2 regions of the Microbacterium aquilitoris genome follow, and region 2 is predicted to be linked to the other one. Evidence: predicted binding sites of a transcription regulator. Region 2 holds the regulator's gene; the other holds the start of a gene.
The links. The regulator HrcA, encoded in region 2, represses chaperone genes, less so after heat shock. The targets are predictions, from matches to a motif close to TTNGCACTCGNNNNNNNCGAGTGCNAA.
Positions count from the first base shown of each region.

Region 1: the regulator HrcA is predicted to act here: its motif matches at 1,460-1,486, upstream of groES (co-chaperone GroES).

Region 1 is NZ_JAUZVT010000003.1:145,324-155,067, forward strand. It holds gene Q9S78_RS14220 (hypothetical protein) at 1-222, shown strand, start outside; gene Q9S78_RS14225 (THUMP-like domain-containing protein) at 224-1,423, opposite strand; gene groES (co-chaperone GroES) at 1,575-1,871, shown strand; gene rarD (EamA family transporter RarD) at 2,009-2,947, shown strand; gene Q9S78_RS14240 (ABC transporter substrate-binding protein) at 3,104-4,462, shown strand; gene Q9S78_RS14245 (ABC transporter ATP-binding protein) at 4,633-5,400, opposite strand; gene Q9S78_RS14250 (ABC transporter ATP-binding protein) at 5,397-6,428, opposite strand; gene Q9S78_RS14255 (branched-chain amino acid ABC transporter permease) at 6,418-7,398, opposite strand; gene Q9S78_RS14260 (branched-chain amino acid ABC transporter permease) at 7,405-8,724, opposite strand; gene guaB (IMP dehydrogenase) at 8,954-9,744, shown strand, end outside.
Region 2 is NZ_JAUZVT010000002.1:1,131,062-1,140,805, reverse strand. It holds gene Q9S78_RS12410 (ExeM/NucH family extracellular endonuclease) at 1-3,188, opposite strand, end outside; gene lepA (translation elongation factor 4) at 3,424-5,274, shown strand; gene Q9S78_RS12400 (DUF1990 domain-containing protein) at 5,284-5,934, shown strand; gene hemW (radical SAM family heme chaperone HemW) at 5,934-7,151, shown strand; gene hrcA (heat-inducible transcriptional repressor HrcA) at 7,222-8,256, shown strand; gene dnaJ (molecular chaperone DnaJ) at 8,288-9,406, shown strand; gene Q9S78_RS12380 (16S rRNA (uracil(1498)-N(3))-methyltransferase) at 9,409-9,744, shown strand, end outside.

The DNA of each region.
Region 1 (9,744 bases), on a different contig from region 2:
TGGTCGCTGCTGTTCGGCGCGCTCGGTCTCGTCCTCGCGTGCTTCGTCGGCTGGGGCTTCCCGGTCGGGATGATCGGCGTCGTCCTCGCGATCCTCGCCCTCCGCCGGCCGTGGGAGAAGCGCGAGGCCGCCTACTGGGGTCTCGGGCTCAGCATCGCGTCGCTGCTGTACAGCGCCGGGTGGCTGTGGTGGGCCGGAACGCAGGGCGCCCTGGTCGGCTGAGTCAGACCCGGTCGGCCAGTATCGCGACCCGCTTCGCGTCCCGCCCCTCGCCCATCCGCGTGAGGATGAGGGTGGCGGATGCCGCGCCCCGCAGCGTGAGCTTGCGCCGGAACTGAGCCGGGTCGACGTCGACGCCGCGCTTCTTGATCTCGAGCGTGCCGATGTCGGCCTTCCGAAGCGCCGCATCGATCGCGCCGGTCTTGAGAGGGAGGGTCTCGCGCACCCGGAACGATTGGACGAACGGGTTCGTGAGCGGGGTGTCGGAGGTGAGGTACGCGATGCCGCCGCCGAGCATGCCGGCGTCGAGGCTCCGTGCGACCTCGCCGATGAGGCGCGCGCGGATGACGGCGCCCTCGGGCTCGTGGACGAACGCACCGAGGTCGCGGACGGGCTCGTCGTCGGTGTCGCCGGGCGCGGTGAGCTCTGCGGCGCTGCCGCCGCGCAGCACGAGCGCCGACCGGCGGACGCCCTCGCGGCGCAGCGATCCCGACCAGAGCACGAGCTCGACCGTCGAGCCGTCGACGCTGATCCACTGCGCTTCGACGTCGTCGGGGATGAGGTCGCGGTCGAGTCCGGGACCGAGCTTGATGCCCACAGGCATCCGTCCTGCGAGGTCGAAGGCCCAGTCCAGCGACGGCGACCAGTCCTCGGGCGCCGTGCGCGAGGTCTCGGAATGGCCGGCGGTGCGCCGGGCCGGGTCGAGCCAGACCGCATCCCACCCGTCGACGTCGGTCTCCTCGGCACGGCCGTGCCGCACGGTGACCGATTCGCCGAAGGGGGCGAGGTTGTACGCCGCGAGCGCGGCCGTCGTCTCGTCCGCGTCGACCGCGAGCACGTCCAGACCGATGCCCGCGAGCCCCAGCGCGTCGCCCCCGATGCCGCAGCCGAGGTCCGCGACGCGGTGCGCACCGGCATCCCGGAACCGCCCCGCGTGACGCGCGGCCACTTCGAGCCGCGTGGCCTGCTCGAGACCCGCCCGGGTGAACAGCATGCGGTCCGCGAACGGGCCGAACTTCGCCGCGGCGCGCACCCGCAGGTGGGCCTGGCCGACGACGGCCGAGACGAGATCGGGGGAGTGGCCGGCTGCGCGCAGACGCGAGACGGCGGCGGCGACCTCGGTGGTGGATGCCAGGGGTCCGACCTCGTCGACCATGCGCAATCCCTGGGCGGTCAGGAGGGCGGTGAGCTCGGCCTGTTCCATCCGGCCAGCCTAGGCCGTGCGGCATCCGGACCTCGGTTGGCACTCGCGTTGCATGAGTGCCAACCGCGCCCTAGACTTTCGTTAGCACTCTCGACAAGCGAGTGCTGATGAGTCTTGAAGCAGGACCCCACCAGCAAGAAAGAGGTAGACCGTGTCGGTTTCCATCAAGCCGCTCGAAGACCGCATCGTCATCAAGCAGGTCGAGGCCGAGCAGACCACCGCAAGTGGCCTGGTCATCCCCGACACCGCCAAGGAGAAGCCCCAGGAGGGCGAGGTCGTGGCCGTGGGCCCCGGCCGCATCGACGACAACGGCAACCGCGTTCCGCTCGACGTCGCCGTCGGCGACCGCGTCCTGTACAGCAAGTACGGCGGCACCGAGGTCAAGTTCGGCGCCGACGAGTTCCTCGTGCTCTCGGCTCGCGACGTCCTCGCGGTCGTCGTCCGCTGACACGCAGCACCTTCGACAGGGCCCGGATGCTTCGGCATCCGGGCCCTGTGCTTTCACCGTGCCGATGGCAGGATCCGCGCGAACGTCGGCAGTCGCCGTGACGCACAAGCTGTCATGACCGTCGTAGGCTCGTACTCATGACACCCGAGGAGACCGCCCGCGAGAAGTCCCTCGGGGGGATCTTCGTCTTCTCGGCGTACATGCTCTGGGGTTTCCTCCCGCTGTACTTCGTCAGCCTTGCGCCAACGACGCCGTGGGAGGTCGTCGGCTGGCGCATCGTGTTGAGCCTCGTCTTCTGCGTCGCGCTGATCGCGGTCACCCGCGGCTGGGGGCGGATGCGCGTCATCCTCCGCGATCGTCGGCTCCTGCTCTGGACCCTCGTCGCCGGTCTCCTGATCTACGTCAACTGGCAGGTCTTCCTCATCGGCACCCTGACGGGTCACGTCGTCGAGACGAGCCTCGGCTACTTCATCAACCCGATCGCCACCGTGCTCCTCGGCGTGATCGTGCTGAAGGAGCGTTTGCGCCCCGCCCAGTGGACCGCCGTCGGCATCGCCGCCGCGGCTGTCGTCGTCATCATCGTGGCGGTCGGCAACGTGCCGTGGATCGCCCTGACCCTCGCCGCGAGCTTCGCGACCTACGGGCTGGTGAAGAAGCGCATCGGACCGTCGGTCGATGCCGTCAGCGGCCTCACGCTCGAGTCCTTCTGGCTCGTGCCGATCGCCGTCATCCAGCTCGTCGCGGTCGGAGTGACGTCGGGGCTCACGATGGGGCGCGAGGGCACCGGCCACACGATCCTGCTCCTCCTGGCCGGAGCCATCACGGCGATCCCGCTCCTCTTCTTCTCCGCCGGAGCCCGACGCACGTCGCTGACCGTGGTCGGCATCCTGCAGTTCATCGCGCCGATCATGCAGTTCCTCACGGGCGTGCTCATCCTGCACGAACCCATGCCGTTCGAGCGATGGATCGGATTCGGGCTCGTCTGGGTGGCGATCGCGGTGTTCGCCGTCGACTCGCTCCTGGCCTCGCGTCGCCAGCGCACGCGCGCCGTGACAGCCGTTCCCGACCCTGTCTGAAACGCATCGGATGCCGCTTTCCCGACCGTTATGGGAGCGTGCCCACCTCGTTACACATCGTTAACGAACGGCAACACTCGCGAGACGACCTCCCCGCTAGGTTGATCACACCGGGCCGGACCCGATCCGACTCGTGTCACCACAGCAAGGAGCACAATGAGCGTTCTCACCCGATCGCGCACGGCAAAGGTCATGGGCGCATTCGCCCTGATCGGCGCGAGCGCACTGGTCCTGGCCGGTTGTTCCGGCTCACCCGCACCCGCCGGCTCGAGCGCCGCCGCCCCTGCTGCTGAAGCAGACTTCCCGGTGGACTGCGACAAGGCAGCGCCCGCGTCCTACACGCCGGAGTACGCGTCCACCTCCAAGGGTCCGGCGAAGGACCTCACGTACACGATCGGCACGGCCCTGCCCGTCACCGGCAACCTCGCCTTCCTCGGCCCGCCCGAGATCGCCGGCACCGAGTTCGCCGCCGACGAGGTCAACAAGGCCGACAAGGGCGTCACGATCAACCTCGAGCAGGGTGACTCGGGTGACACCGACAACAAGGCGTACGAGACCGAGATCCCGCGTCTGCTGAACGCCGGCGCCACCGCGATCGTCGGCGCCGCCTCGTCCGGCACGTCGCTGCAGTTCATCGACCAGGTCATCGCCGCCGACGCGATCCAGTTCTCGCCCGCCAACACCTCGGCCGCCTTCACGGGTTACAAGGACAAGGGTCTCTACTGGCGTACCGCCCCCTCCGACGTGCTGCAGGGCCAGGTGCTCGGCAACCTCATCGCCGGTGACGGCGCTGAGACGGTCGGCATGATCATCCTCAACGACTCGTACGGCACCGGTCTCGCGTGCTTCGCGAAGGCCGCGTTCGAAGATGCCGGCGGCTCCGTCGTCTCGGCCGCCCTGTACAACACGGGCGACACGAACTTCTCGTCGCAGGTCGAGACGGTCCTCGCGGCCGACCCCGACGCGATCGCGCTGATCACGTTCGAAGAGGTCAAGACGATCATCCCCGAGCTGGTGGCCGCCGACTTCCCGAAGGACAAGATGTACTTCGTGGACGGCAACCTCGCCAACTTCGGTGACGAGTTCGACGCCGGCACCCTGACAGGCGCCAAGGGCACGTACCCGGCCGTCGACCCGACCAGCACCGCGACCTTCCGCGAGGACCTCAACTCGTACTGGACCGGTACCGGCAAGTCCGAGCTGAAGGACTTCACGTACGGTCCTGAGTCGTACGACGCGGTCATCCTGCTCGCTCTGGCCGCCCTCGAAGCCGGATCGGCCGAAGGCCCCGACGTCGCCGCGCACCTGCAGCAGGTCTCCGGTGGCACCGGAGACGGCAAGAAGTGCACGAGCTACGCCGAGTGCGCCGACATCATCAACGCCGGTGAGGTAGCCGACTACGACGGTGTCTCCGGTCCGATCACCTTCGACAAGGTGGGCGACCCCCAGGGCGCCACGATCGGCATCTTCCAGTACGGCGAGGACAACAACTACTCGTTCCTCAACCTCGGCTGATCTGATCCGCCGCTGACGTACTCGAGCGGCCCCGGTCTTCGGACCGGGGCCGCTCTCTCGTGCGCGCGGCGATCATACGAGATCGGCGCCGGTGCATCCGCGTCGTCCGGGCGAACGACGATGCCCCCGGCCTGCAGGCCGGGGGCATGGTGCGTCGCTGTGCGGAGCGGTCAGGTCCCGAGCGTGCCCAGGTACAGGCCGATGACCTTAGGGTCGTTCAGGAGCTCGCGCCCGCTGCCCGTGTAGGCGTCTCGCCCCTGGTCGAGGACGTAGCCGCGGTCGCAGATCTGCAGGCAACGACGTGCGTTCTGCTCGACCATGATCGTAGTGACGCCGGCCTTGTTGATCTCCGAGACCCGCAGGAACGCCTCGTCCTGACGCGACGGCGACAGTCCGGCCGACGGCTCGTCGAGCAGCAGGACGTAGGGGTCCATCATGAGGGCTCGACCCATGGCGACCATCTGTCGCTCGCCGCCGGAGAGCGACCCCGCACGCTGCTGCAGACGCTTGGAGAGGTCGGGGAAGATCGACGTCACGAAGTCGATCCGTTCCGCGACGACCTTCGGGCGCTGGTAGGCGCCCATCTGCAGGTTCTCGGCGATCGACAGGCTGGGGAAGACGTTGTTGGTCTGCGGCACGAACCCGACGCCCTTGGAGACGAGCTTGTTCGCGCGCAGGCCGGTGATGTCCTCGCCGTTGAGCGTGACCGCTCCGGCGCGGATCTTCACCTGTCCGAAGATCGCCTTCAGCATGGTCGACTTACCGGCGCCGTTGGGTCCGATGATGCCGATGAGTTCGCCCTTCGCGGCGGTCAGGTTCGCGCCGTTCAGGATGTTGACGCCCGGAAGGTATCCGGCATGGACGTCCCGGAGTTCGACGACGTTCTCGGTCGCCGCGGTCGAGGTGCCGCCGACGGGGGATGCTGCGGTGTCGCTCACTTGTCGTCCTCCGTCCGGTCCGCAGCGTGTGCGGGCGTGCCTGGCGCCGAGGAATCTTCCGCCGCGTGGGTCGTGGCATCCGCCTCGACAGCCTCCTGCAGCTCGTGCTGGGCCTCGAGGAGCTCTTCCGCCTCGGGGGTGAGCTCACCGGCGTAACGGCCCGTCACGACGCCCAGGTCGACATCCTGATGCGCACCGAGGTACGCGTCGATGACGGCCTGCTCCTTCATGACGGTGTCGGGCGGACCTTCGGCGACGACCTTGCCCTCGGCCATGACGATGACCCAGTCGGCGATGTGGCGGACCATGTGCATGTCGTGCTCGACGAAGAGCACGGTCATGCCGAGGTCCTTCAGGTCGAGGATGTGGTCGAGCAGTGACTGCGTCAGTGCGGGGTTCACACCGGCCATCGGCTCGTCCAGCATGACGAGGGTCGGGTCGCTCATCAGCGCGCGGGCCATCTCGAGGAGCTTCCGCTGGCCGCCCGACAGCGACGCGGCGAAGTCCTTCTCCTTGGCGTCGAGCTTGAACCGCGCGAGCAGGCCACGCGCCTTCTCCTCGATCTCGTTCTCCTGCTTGCGCCACAGGAAGGGGAGGATGCCGCGCCAGATGCTCTCGCCGCCCTGGCCGGGCGCGCCGAGCTTCATGTTCTCGAGCACGGTCAGGAGCCCCAGGGACTTCGTCAGCTGGAAGGTCCGGACCTGGCCCATGCGAGCCGCCTTGAAGGCGGGGATCCCGGCGAGGTTGGTCCCGTCGAAAGACCACTGACCCTGGTTCGGCTTGTCGAAACCGGTCAGGAGGTTGAACAGCGTGGTCTTGCCGGCGCCGTTCGGTCCGATGAGGGCGGTGATGGCGTTCCGGGGGATCTCGACGTGGTCGACGTCCACGGCGGTGAGTCCGCCGAAGATGCGCTTCACGCCGTCGGCGACGATGATCGGATCGACCTTCTCCACGCCCGGACGGATCTCGCCCTTGTGGAGGCCGGTCGCCTTGGGACGCGGTGCGGGGGGGGCGACGTCAGCGGACAAAGGTCAGCTCCTTCTTGCTTCCGAGGATTCCCTGTGGCCGGAAGATCACCAGGACCATGAGGGCGACACCCACGAGGACGAACACCAGCATCTGGCTCTGCTCGGAGGTCAGGAACGGCAGGACGCCGATCTTGGACAGCGCGGGCAGGAGATTCGAGAGGAACGCGCGGACGACCCAGAACAGCACCGCGCCGAGCACCGGGCCGAAGATCGTGGCGGCGCCGCCGAGCAGCAGCGCGGTCCACACGTAGAACGTCTGGGACGTCACGTAGACGTTCGGGTTGACGTTCGTGCCGAGGGCGGTCACGATGCCGCCCGCGGCGATAATGACGCCGCCGACGATGAGCGCCTGCATCTTGAACGCGAAGACGTTCTTGCCGAGCGAGCGGACGGCGTCCTCGTCTTCACGGATGCCGCGGATGACGCGGCCCCACGGGCTCCGCATCAACAGCCAGACCAACGTCACGACGATCGCGATCGTGATGATGCCGATGATGATCACCCACCACTGGTCCGACTGGTACGTCCACGGACCGAAGCCGTAGCGTCCCGGGGGCAGCAGGTTGCTGGCGCGGAAGTCGGCCTGGAAACCGACCAGGCCGTCGGCCGATCCCGTCGTCTCGCGGAAGGTAGCCGTCAGGAACAGCAGGCGCACCACCTCCGCCGCGGCGATCGTGACGATGGCCAGATAGTCACCGCGGAGGCGCAGCGTCGGGATGCCCATGACGATCGAGAAGAGGACTGCCCCGACGAGGCCGACGAGAGCCGCGACGGGCCACGGCAGGCCGAAGGTGAGCGTCGAAATGGCGAAGCCATAGGCGCCGATCGCCATGAAGCCGGCGACACCCATGTTGAGCAGCCCGGCGAAACCGAAGTGCACCGAGAGACCGATGGCCGCGAGGACGAAGCCGAGTGTGACCGGCGACAGGATCTGAGCCGCCGTGTTGTTGAGGATCTGCAGGAAGTCCATGAGCCGTTATCCGATTCGCTCTCGGCGTCCGAGGAGACCCTGCGGACGGAACAGGAGGATGACGATCAGCACGACGAGCGCGCCGACGTACTTCAGGTCGGAGGGGATCCAGAGCGTCGAGACCTCGACGAGCAGACCCACGATGATCGAGCCGACGAGCGCGCCGAACGCGGTGCCGAGACCGCCCAGCGTGATCGCGGCGAAGACCAGCAGCAGGATGCTGGTGCCCATGTCCCACTTGATGCCGGGACGGAAGTAGGCCCAGAGCACACCCGAGAGTCCGGCCAGCGCGGCCGCCATCACCCACACGATGCGGACGACGGCGTCGACATCGATGCCGCTCGCCGCGGCGAGCGACGGGTTGTCGGATACGGCACGGGTCGCCCGTCCGATGCGGGTCCTCATGAGCCAGAAGGCGAACGCGATGATAACGACGACCGAGACGGCCATGCTGACGACGTCGGTGACCGACAGACTGATGGGCCCGAGGCCGGGGATGTTGGCCGTCGCTCTGCCCGGCAGGTTGACCGTGCCACCGCCGATGAACATCTGGAAGATGTAGCGGAGCGCGAGCGAGAGGCCGATCGAGACGATCATGAGCTGCACGGTGCCGATGCCCTTGCGGCGCAGCGGCCGCCACAGTCCGGCATCCATTCCGTAGCCGAAGAGCGCCGAGGCGACGACCGCGAGGGGGATCGCGACCCAGATCGGGATGTTGACCGCGACGGAGAAGAAGAGCGCGGCGAGTGCGCCGAACGTGACCATCTCGCCGTGCGCGAAGTTCGAGAGTCCCGTGGTGCCGAACACCAGCGAGGCGCCGATCGCCGCCAGGGCGAGCATCAGTCCGAAGTTGAGGCCGTTGACCGCTCGGGACAGGAATTGGTCGAGGAACGAGGTCGTCGTCCGCTCCGCTGCACCGAGGGTGAAGTTACGGGTGACGTTGCTCGTGGGGCCGAACGTCACCTCCTGCGTGAACGCGAACCCTTCCGGAGCGGCCACCCCGCTCGGAAGCGAGTCCTTCACGAGTTCGACCGTGTAGGGGACGTCTTTCGTCGGGACCGGCACGCGCCAGGAACCGTTGGCCGCCGTCTTCGCCTCGCCGGTGTACTCGCCGCCCGTCACGACGACCGTCGCGCCTTCGACGGGGTCGCCGGCGACACGGACGTTGCCCTGCACCGCGAACGGGAAGGTCTCCGGGCTCTTCGTGTCGGCGGCGGCGGGATTCGCCAGCCCGAACAGCAGAGCGCCGGAGAAGACTCCGGCGATAAGGGCTACGAGTGCGCGTCGCCATCGATCGTGGGCGCGCACAGAGCGGGTGGTCGTCACCGACACCTCCTGGTTGAAGCATGGCCAGCGCGCAGAGGTACGGGTGCCCCCGGCGCCACACGACCGTATCCAGCGATTGTTGCGGGTGTGTTTCCCTGCCGCAACCATCGACACTCCGTCGTTTCGCGCGACCTCGCGTGCTCCTTATATCAAGGGCGACGCACGCGGGGAATGAATCGAGGCTCGTGCGCCTTAGAATTCAGACAAGCCGATCGACGCAGGAGAGCACATGGAGCACAACGACCCGTTCGGATTCGTGGGACTGACGTACGACGACGTCCTCCTGCTGCCCGGCCACACGGACGTCATCCCGTCCGAGGCCGACACCTCCTCCCGGGTCACGCGGCGCATCACCGTCGCGACTCCGCTCCTGTCCGCCGCGATGGACACCGTCACCGAGGCCCGCCTCGCGATCGCCATCGCACGCGAGGGCGGTATCGGCATCATCCATCGCAACCTCTCCATCGCCGATCAGGCCAAGATGGTCGATCGCGTCAAGCGCAGCGAGTCGGGGATGATCACCGACCCGATCACGACGACTCCCGACGCGACCATCGAAGAGGTCGACACCCTGTGCGGTCAGTACCGCATCTCGGGACTCCCGGTCATCGACGACGACGGCAAGCTCGTCGGCATCGTCACGAACCGCGACATGCGTTTCGTCTCGGGCTTCGAGCGTCAGACCACCAAGGTGCGCGACGTCATGACCGTCGAGGGTCTCGTCACGGGGCACGTGGGAATCGGGGCCAACGAGGTGATCGCCCTCTTCGCGCATCATCGCGTCGAGAAGCTCCCGCTCATCGACGACGACGGCAAGCTCGCCGGCCTCATCACCATCAAGGACTTCGACAAGAGCGAGAAGTATCCGCTCGCCACCAAGGACGACCAGGGACGACTCCGTGTGGGAGCCGCGATCGGCTTCTTCGGGGACGCGTGGGAGCGCGCAGAGGCGCTGCGGGATGCCGGGGTCGACGTCATCGTGGTCGACACGGCCAACGGTCAGTCGGCCGGTGTCATCGA
Region 2 (9,744 bases):
GCGTACTCCTTGTGCGTGTGGCCGGTGAAGATCGCATCGACGTCGGCGGACGTGTCGGTGATGATCGCACCGAAGGCGCCGCCGGCGGCGACCTCCTCGTCGAGGGTCGCGCCGTCGGGCGTGCCCGCGCCGGCCCCCTCGTGGTACATCGCGACGATGACGTCGGCCTCACCGTTGGACTCGTCGCCGTCGCTCAGCCGACCGGCGACGCGGTTGACCGCCTCGACCGGATCGCCGAAGTCGACGGACTCGATGCCGGTCGGCGTCACGAGCGTCGGGGTCTCCTCGGTGACTGCGCCGATGACACCGACCGTGAGGCCGTCGGCCTCGAGCAGCGTGTATTCGTCCAGCGCGGGGGTCGTCGTGCCCTTCTGGTAGACGTTGGCCCCGAGCTGCGGTGCGTCGAACGCGTCGGACACGCGGCCCGACAGGTCGTCGAATCCGCGGTCGAACTCGTGGTTGCCGACGGCGCTCGCCTGCAGGCCCATGGCGTTCAAGACGTCGATGGTCGGCTGGTCCTTCGCCACCGATGAGGCGAACAGCGACGCACCGATGTTGTCACCTGCGGACAGGAACAGGGTCGGACCGGATGCCGCCTTGCGCAGCTCCTCGACGGTTCCCGCGAACGCGACGGTGTTGCCGTCGATGCGCCCGTGGAAGTCGTTGATGCCGAGAAGGGTCAGCTGGACGGGAGCGGCCTTCGACTTCATCCCGACGATCACGGGGTCGTGGTCGCTTGAGCGGTACGGGTCCGCGGAGTAGAACTCCGTGCCGTGCGTGCGGAACCGGCTGTACTCCAGCGCGATGGACTCGCCCGAGTTGATGTTCCAGATGTCGGCATCCGTGGAGCGGGCGAGAGCCGGCTTGTTCAGGAGGATGTGGTCGAGCGAACCGGACAGCCCCGAGAAGCTGTAGGACGACGAGTCGACGTCGAACGCCTGCTCGGCATCCGCGTAGCCGGCGTCGTACAGAACCTCGAGCGGGTCCTCCTGGCTGTAGGAGTTGAAGTCGCCTGCGAGGGCGACGGCGTCGACATCGCCCTGGATCTTCGCGACCCAGTCGCGGAGGGCGGTCGCCTGACGGACCCGCGACTCGTTCGACGAACCCTGCCCGTCGCCGGTGTCGGCGTCGCCCGGCCACGGGCCGGCGGAGCCCTTCGACTTGAAGTGGTTCACGACGAACAGGAACGGGTCGCCGCCAGCGGCGGGCTCGAACACCTGGGCGATGGGCTCGCGCGCGTTGCCGAAGGCCTCGCCGTCCGCGCTCTGGTCGCCGAGGGCGCGGGACGCGCCGACGGGGGAGACCCGCGCGGGCTGGTAGATGATCGCGTTCGTGATGACGTCCTGCTCGGATGCCGGGGGCAGGTCTGTCGACGAGGGCACGAACGCCCACGTGTCGGCGCCTGCCCTGGCGTTGAGCGCGGCGACGAGGGTCGCCGTGGCCTCATCGGTCTTCTCGCCGAGCGCGGCCGAGTTCTCGATCTCCATGAGTCCGACGACGCCGGCGTCCACGGAGGTGATGGCCTCGACGAGCTTCGCCTGCTGGCGTGCGAGGTCGGCGGCATCCCACGCTCCGCGCTGGGCGCAGCCGTCTCGGACGGTCACACCGTCGCCGAAACGGTCGGTGTAGGCCTCGCAGCTCGCGGTGTCGGTCCCGAGCGTCGTGAAGTAGTTGAGGACGTTGAACGAGGCGATCGAGAGGTCTCCGCCCACCTCGGCGGGTGCGTCGGTGCGGACGTTCTCGAAAACGACCTCATCAGTGCCCGTGCCGTCGCCGACGAGCGGCTGAGTCGGGTTCAGCTTCCACGAGTCATTGCGGTAGTCGACGATGAGCGGTTCCGTGAAGGTGACCCCCGCGCCGACCGTGATCGGCTCGGTGAGGGAGACGTACGCGGGCGTCAGCGCCTGGTTCGCGGCCGACGTGTAGTCGAGTCCGGCACCGTCATCGAGACGCACACCGCGAGCCGCATTGTCCGCGGCGACCGCGGCGGCGGCGTCCGAGCCGGGACGCGCCGCGTCGGTCGGCTGCCGCAGCGGCTCCGAGCCGGCCGCGAGGCCCACCTCGCCGAAACGGTTGGTGCTGTAGGTGTCGCTGACGGTGAACTCGCCCTGGGGAGCGACCAGCATCGACTCGAGCGACTCGCGCTGTGCGACCGTCTTCGGCCATTCGACGGGGGCGGGGGTCGGCGCCTCGGCATCGGCGACGACCTTCGCGGCTCCCGCCTTGACGGTGAGCTCGGTGAGGCCGTTGAACTCCGAGACGACGCCGGTGACCGTCACGGTGTCGCCGAGGGCGACCTCGCCGGTCGCTCCGGGCGCGTAGACGAAGACGGCGTCGGAGGCCGTGTGTGCGGCGAGGTCCAGCGCGCCGCCGGTGCCGGCCGTCTGGATGACGTAGCCGTTGTATCCGCCGGAGGGGTAGTGGGCCGTGACGACCCCGGTCGTGGTGACGGTGCGGCCGGCCACGGGCGAGGCATCCGTCGTGCCCTGGATCTCTGCGATCGTCGCCGCCTGCGGCTCGGGCTCGGGGTCGGGGTCGACATCGGCGCCGAGGCCGGTGGGGGTGGGAGCGCCGGCCGTGAAGTCCGCTGCGTTGTCGGCGGTGTTCGAGTTCTCGTCGTCGCGCGAGACGCTCGTCGCGTTCGCGGTCCCGGGTGCGGGCGCCGAACCGGCGAAGGCCGTGGCCGTCGTTCCCCACCCGACGAGGTCGACGACCTGGTCGAGAGTGGCGATGCCGGTGCTGCCCGTGAGCGCCGTGTCGTTCGCGACGAGGGCGACCTTGGCTCCGCTGCCGCTCATCGAGATGGTCCCCTCGACATCGGCGTCGAAGCCGGGGAGGGAGGTGTTGCTGCCCGGTGCCTCGCCGATCAGCAGGTTCTCGCCGGCGGGCAGGTCGACGTCGCCGAGCTTCGTCACCTGCCACGAGCCGCCGGTGGCGGAGGCGTACTGGACGCTGTACCCGCTCAGATCGACGGTCTCGTCACCGGTGTTGGCGAGTTCGATGAAGTCGCGGTTGAACGCGGCTCCGCTGTTGCCGCCGCCGCCGTAGACCTCGGAGATCACGATGGGCGAATCGGCCGATACGGCGGCGGTGGCGACCGACGGGGCGAGGGCGAGCCCTCCGACCGTCACGGTCGCGGCCGTCAGCAGGGCGCAGGTCCGGCGGAGAACCGGATGCGCGGCGGGCACGGGGGCAGGTGGGTGCGACACGGTGGGTTCTCCCGAGGCGGCGCGGGCGCGGGGCTTATCGCGCAGGAACCGACCGCCACACTGAGCATTCGTGCGGTGGTGCGACCCTCGCAAGGGTCAGATCGGTTAACTCTTTCTCATGCGTCGGTGCGCTGGCGTGTCGACGAGACGAGCGGTTATTGTGCCCGGTCGGCCGGGACGCTGCGCAGCCGGTCGCCGGTAGACTCGCCTGGTCATGTCACCCCGCGCACTCACGCCCCTGCAGCCCGCGGCCACGCCGCCCGCGCAGCTTCGCAACTTCTGCATCATCGCCCACATCGACCACGGCAAGTCCACGCTGGCCGATCGCATGCTGCAGATCACCGGCGTGGTCTCGGACCGCGACATGCGCGCCCAGTACCTCGATCGCATGGACATCGAGCGCGAGCGCGGCATCACGATCAAGAGCCAGGCGGTCCGGATGCCGTGGGCCACCGATGCGGGCACGTTCGCGCTCAACATGATCGACACCCCCGGTCACGTCGACTTCACGTACGAGGTCAGCCGGTCGCTCGCGGCGTGCGAGGGAGCGATCCTCCTCGTCGACGCGGCGCAGGGCATCGAAGCGCAGACGCTCGCGAACCTGTACCTGGCGCTCGAGAACGACCTCGAGATCATCCCGGTCCTCAACAAGATCGACCTGCCCGCGGCCGACCCGGAGAAGTACGCGGCTGAGCTCGCGAACCTCATCGGCGGCGACCCCGCGGACGTGCTCAAGGTCAGCGGCAAGACGGGCATCGGCGTCGAGGAGCTGCTCGACCGCATCGTCGAGCGCATCCCGGCACCGAAGGGCGACGCCGACGCGCCGGCCCGCGCCATGATCTTCGACTCGGTCTACGACGCCTACCGCGGCGTCGTCACCTACGTCCGCATGATCGACGGCAAGCTCGAGCCGCGGGAGCGGATCCAGATGATGTCGACGCGCGCTGCCCACGACCTCCTCGAGATCGGTGTGTCGAGCCCGGAGCCGGTCCCCACCAAGGGACTGGGCGTCGGCGAGGTCGGCTACCTGATCACGGGCGTGAAGGATGTCCGCCAGTCCAAGGTCGGCGACACGATCACGAACCACCGCAAGCCCGCGACCGACGCGCTTGCCGGCTACACCGACCCGAAGCCGATGGTGTTCTCGGGGATCTACCCGATCGACGGCAGCGATTACGCCGTGCTCCGCGAGGCACTCGACAAGCTGAAGCTCTCTGACGCCTCGCTGCAGTACGAGCCCGAGACCTCCGTGGCCCTCGGCTTCGGCTTCCGCTGCGGGTTCCTCGGACTGCTGCACCTCGAGATCATCACCGAGCGCCTCTCGCGGGAGTTCGACCTCGATCTCATCACCACGGCGCCCTCAGTGACCTACACGGTCACGACCGACACCAACGAGACGGTCACGGTGACGAACCCGTCCGAGTACCCGGACGGCCGCGTCGCCGAGGTGTCCGAGCCGGTGGTCAAGGTCGGCATCCTGTTGCCGAAGGACTACGTCGGCACGGTCATGGAGCTCTGCCAGTCGCGTCGCGGCACGCTCCTCGGCATGGACTACCTCAGCGAGGACCGCGTCGAGCTCCGCTACAACATGCCGCTCGGCGAGATCGTGTTCGACTTCTTCGACCACCTGAAGTCGAAGACGCAGGGATATGCGAGCCTCGACTACGAGCCGGCGGGCTCGCAGACCGCCGACCTCGTGAAGGTCGACATCCTCCTGCAGGGTGAGAAGGTCGACGCGTTCAGCTCGATCGTGCACCGCGAGAAGGCTTACGCCTACGGCACGCTGATGACCGAGCGTCTGCGCAAGCTCATCCCGCGCCAGCAGTTCGAGGTGCCGATCCAGGCCGCCATCGGTGCCCGGATCATCGCCCGCGAGAACATCAGCGCGATCCGCAAGGACGTCCTCGCCAAGTGCTACGGCGGTGACATCAGTCGTAAGCGCAAGCTGCTCGAGAAGCAGAAAGAGGGCAAGAAGCGCATGAAGATGGTCGGCCGCGTCGAGGTCCCCCAGGAGGCGTTCATCGCCGCCCTCTCGGGCGATGTCGAGGGCAAGGACAAGAAGTAGGCTGACACGATGCGCCGCGGGAGTTTCCAGGCAGGAACCGTCGACTACGCCGCCGTCGGGGCCACGCAGGCACCCGACCTCATGGGCTATCCGCCGAAGGGTACGACCCCGGCGGAGGCGTCGTGGCGTCTCGGCAGCGGCGAGAGCCGCTTCGTCACCTCGACCGAGCAGCTCCTGGGGTGGGGTGCCCAGCGAGGTGCGGGATTGCGCGTCGAAGATGTGCGCCCGGCATCCGGACCCATGTACTCGGGTGTCGGGTTCGACGCCGACGGCAACGCCGTCCAGCCGAGCAGGCTGGACGATGAGCAGCGCTTCGATGCGGACGGCACGCCGTTCGTCGGCGCCGGCGCGACCGCGCACGTCCACGGCCGGGTCGGTGGGATGAGGGCGGATGCCGAGCTCCGCGTCATCTCGCTGATCGACGAGCCGCGGCGGGTCGGGTTCTCGCTCGGCACCGTCGGCGGCTCGGTCGTCAGCGGCGAGGAGTCGTTCCTGCTCGAGTGGCGGGACGACGACGAGGTGTGGTTCACGGTCCGCGCCTTCGACAAGCCGACCGGCGTGCTCTACCGCCTGTGGCGTCCCCTCGTGAAGCGTCGTCGTCGTGCGCTGTTCCAGGGGTACCTGCAGGCGATGTCGCCCATGTACGCCACCGGTTCCTGATGGGCTCTGCTCTTCCCCTCGGCGATCCCGCACCCGCCGACGGCGCGCTGCCGCACGACGTGCCGGTGGATCCCGCCGTCGACTTCGGCGTGTACCTGCACGTGCCGTTCTGCCGGGTCCGCTGCGGGTACTGCGACTTCAATACCTACACCGCGACCGAGCTGCGCGGTGCACGCCAGGACGCGTACGCCGACGAGGTGCTCCACGAGATCGCGCTGTCCCGTGAGGTCCTCGCCGCACAGGGACCCCTGCGTCCGGCCCGCACCGTGTTCTTCGGCGGTGGCACCCCCACGCTCCTTCCGCCGGGCGACCTCGCGCGCATGCTCGACGGCATCCGGGGAACCTTCCGCCTCGCGGACGGCGCCGAGGTCACGGTCGAGGCGAACCCCGACACGCTGACCGATGAGGTCGCGCAGACCCTTGCCGCTGCCGGCGTCACACGGTTCTCGATCGGGATGCAGTCGTCCGTGCCGCACGTCCTCGCGGCACTCGACCGCACGCACGACCCCGCGAACATCGCGACGGCCGTCGCGGCGGCGCGGAAGGCCGGGCTCGCGGTCAGCCTCGATCTCATCTACGGCGCGCCGGGGGAGTCGCTCGAGGACTGGCGCACCTCGCTCGAGACGGCGATCGCGCTCGCACCTGATCACATCTCGGCGTACGCGCTCATCGTGGAGGACGGAACGAAGCTTGAGCGTCAGATCCGCCGCGGCGAGGTACCCGCCCCCGACGACGATCTGCAGGCCGACATGTACGAGCTCGCCGACGAGCTGCTCGCGGCAGCCGGCTACGGCTGGTACGAGGTCTCGAACTGGTCGACGACTCCCGCCCAGCGCTCCCGCCACAACCTGTCGTACTGGCGGGGTCAGGACTGGTGGGGCTACGGCCCCGGTGCCCACAGCCACGTCGGCGGGCTGCGCTGGTGGAACGTCAAGCACCCCGCCGCGTACGCGCAGCGCCTGGCGCTGGGGGAGTCCCCGGCGGCGGGACGGGAGCGACCGGATGCCGAGGCCCGCCGCCTCGAGGTCATCCTGCTGCGCTCGCGCATCGTGGACGGCGTCGCGGTCGACGAGGCGACCGTCGCGGGGCGGCGGAACGTGGCATCCCTCATCGCCGACGGACTCGTCGACGGCGCCTCGGCCGTGCGGGGACGCATCGTGCTGACGCGTCGCGGACGGCTGCTGGCCGACGCCGTCGTCCGCGCACTCACCGAGTGATCCGAGCGGATCGCTTCTCGCGCGGTAGAATTGGCACTCCCAGAACGAGAGTGCCAGCGGAGGAGGGGTGATGGTCTCGGAACGCGGTCTTCAGGTGTTGCGTGCGATCGTCCAGGACTACGTCGACACGCGCGAGCCGGTCGGCAGTAAAGCGATCGTCGACCGTCACCAGTTCGGCGTCTCCGCGGCGACCATCCGCAACGACATGGCGCTCCTCGAAGACGAAGAGCTGATCACCGCGCCCCACACGTCGTCGGGCCGTGTACCCACCGACAAGGGGTACCGCGTCTTCGTCGACCACCTCGCCGACGTCCGCCCCCTCACCTCTGCGCAGCGCTCCGCGATCGGCGCCTTCCTCGAGGACACCGGTGACCTCGACGACCTGCTCGTCCGGACGGTCCGCTCCCTGACGCGTCTGACCGGTCAGGTCGCGATCGTGCAGTATCCGTCCTTCGCGCGGGCGAACGTCTCGCACGTCGAGGTCGTGCACCTCGGCGGGCCGCGGATCGTCATCATCGTCGTGACCGACACCGGCCGAGTGTCGCAGCGCGTCGTGCTCTTGTCGTCCGAGCCGTCAGCCGACGAGGCCGCGCAGCTCAAGCTCGCGATGGCGTCGCTGCTCACGGGCAAGAGTGTCCGAGACGGCGCGGCGGCGATCGCGCGCATCCTCGAGGACGAGACGCCGGTCCCGCGAGAGGAGAACCGCCGCGTCGTGCTGCGCGCGATCGGCGAGGAGCTCGACGAGTTCCGCCAGGACCGCATGGTCATGGCGGGGTCCGCGACCCTCGCCCGCCGGGAATCCGACTTCCGCGGCAGCATCTACCCGCTCCTCGAGGCGATCGAGGAGCAGGTGACGCTGCTGCGGCTCATGGGGGAGATGGTCGCCGACGACCGCGGGCTGGCGACCAGCATCGGGCGCGAGAACGAGCCGTTCGGGCTGTCCGAGGCATCCATCGTCGCGGGCGACTACGACGCCGGCGGGTCCCACGCCCGCGTCGGCGTGCTGGGTCCCACACGCATGGACTACCCCACGAATCTCGCGGCGGTCCGCGCCGTCGCGCACTATCTGACGCGGTTGCTCGAAGAAGACGAGACGTCGCGCTGAACGAATCGGCCCGCGGGCCGGAGAGGTGATTGTGGCTGACCACTACGAGGTCCTGGGTGTCGCGCGCGACGCGAGCCCTGAGGAGATCAAAAAGGCTTACCGGCGTCTGGCGCGCCAGCTGCACCCGGACGTGAACCCGGGGGAGGATGCCTCCGAGCAGTTCAAGCTCGTGACGCACGCCTACGACGTGTTGAGCGACCCCGACCAGCGCCAGCGTTACGACATGGGCGGCGACGGAGGCGGCTTCGGCGGAGCCGGTGCAGGTGCCGGCTTCGGCGGTTTCAGCGACATCTTCGAAAGCTTCTTCGGCGGTGGCGGCGGAACCCGCGCAGGCCGTCCGCGGTCACGCCGCGAGCGGGGCCAGGATGCGCTCGTACGCGTCGACCTCGACCTCGGCGACGTCGTCTTCGGCGTCCACCGCGACATCGAGGTCGACACCGCGGTCCTCTGCGAGACCTGCCAGGGCTCGTGCTGCCAGCCGGGCACCCAGCCGGTCACCTGCGACATCTGCCACGGATCGGGCCAGATCCAGCGGACGGTCCGGAGCCTCCTCGGCAACGTCGTCACCTCGCAGCCCTGCACCACGTGCCAGGGCTACGGCACGACCATCCCGTACCCCTGCTCCACCTGTCAGGGCCAGGGCCGTGTGCGTGCACGTCGCACCGTGTCGATCGACATCCCGGCCGGCGTCGAGACCGGTCTTCGACTCCAGCTCCCCGGGTCCGGCGAGGTCGGTCCCGCCGGCGGCCCGAACGGCGACCTGTACCTCGAGGTCACCGTCGCCCCGCACGACGTCTTCAGCCGCGACGGCGACGACCTGCTCGCCACCCTCGAGGTCTCGATGGTCGATGCCATCCTGGGAACGAGTGTGACCATCGAATCCCTCGACGGATCCGTCGACCTCGACATCCGCTCCGGGGTCCAGGCGGGCGACGAGCTCACCATCCGCGGTCGGGGGATCACGCCTCTCCGAGGCGACCAGCGCGGCGACCTCCGGATCGGCGTGCAGGTCGTCACGCCTTCGCACCTCGACCCGAAGTCGCGGGCGCTCGTGCAGGAGCTCGCGAAGCGGATGCGTCCGGCCCCGCCTCACCTGGCGGAGTTCCACCCGGGTCTGTTCTCCAAGCTCCGCGGCAAGTTCAAGCGCTGATCGTGGCCCTCCACTTCCTGATCGAGGATGCCGGGGCCGCCGGCCCGGGCGATGTCGTCCGGCTGACGGGGGCCGAGGCGCACCACGCCGCGGCCGTCCGTCGCATCCGGGTGGGGGAGGACGTCACGGTGGGTGACGGCCGCGGCGTGTGGCTGACCGGCACGGTCTCGGCCGCCGCGCCCAAAGAGGTCTCGGTCGAGGTCTCCACCCGCGCCGAGGTTCCCGCGGCGTCGCCGCGCACCGTCCTCGTCCAGGCCCTCGCGAAGGGCGATCGCGACGAGCTCGCCGTCCAGGCGGCGACGGAGCTCGGGGTCGACGCGATCATGCCGTGGCAGGCG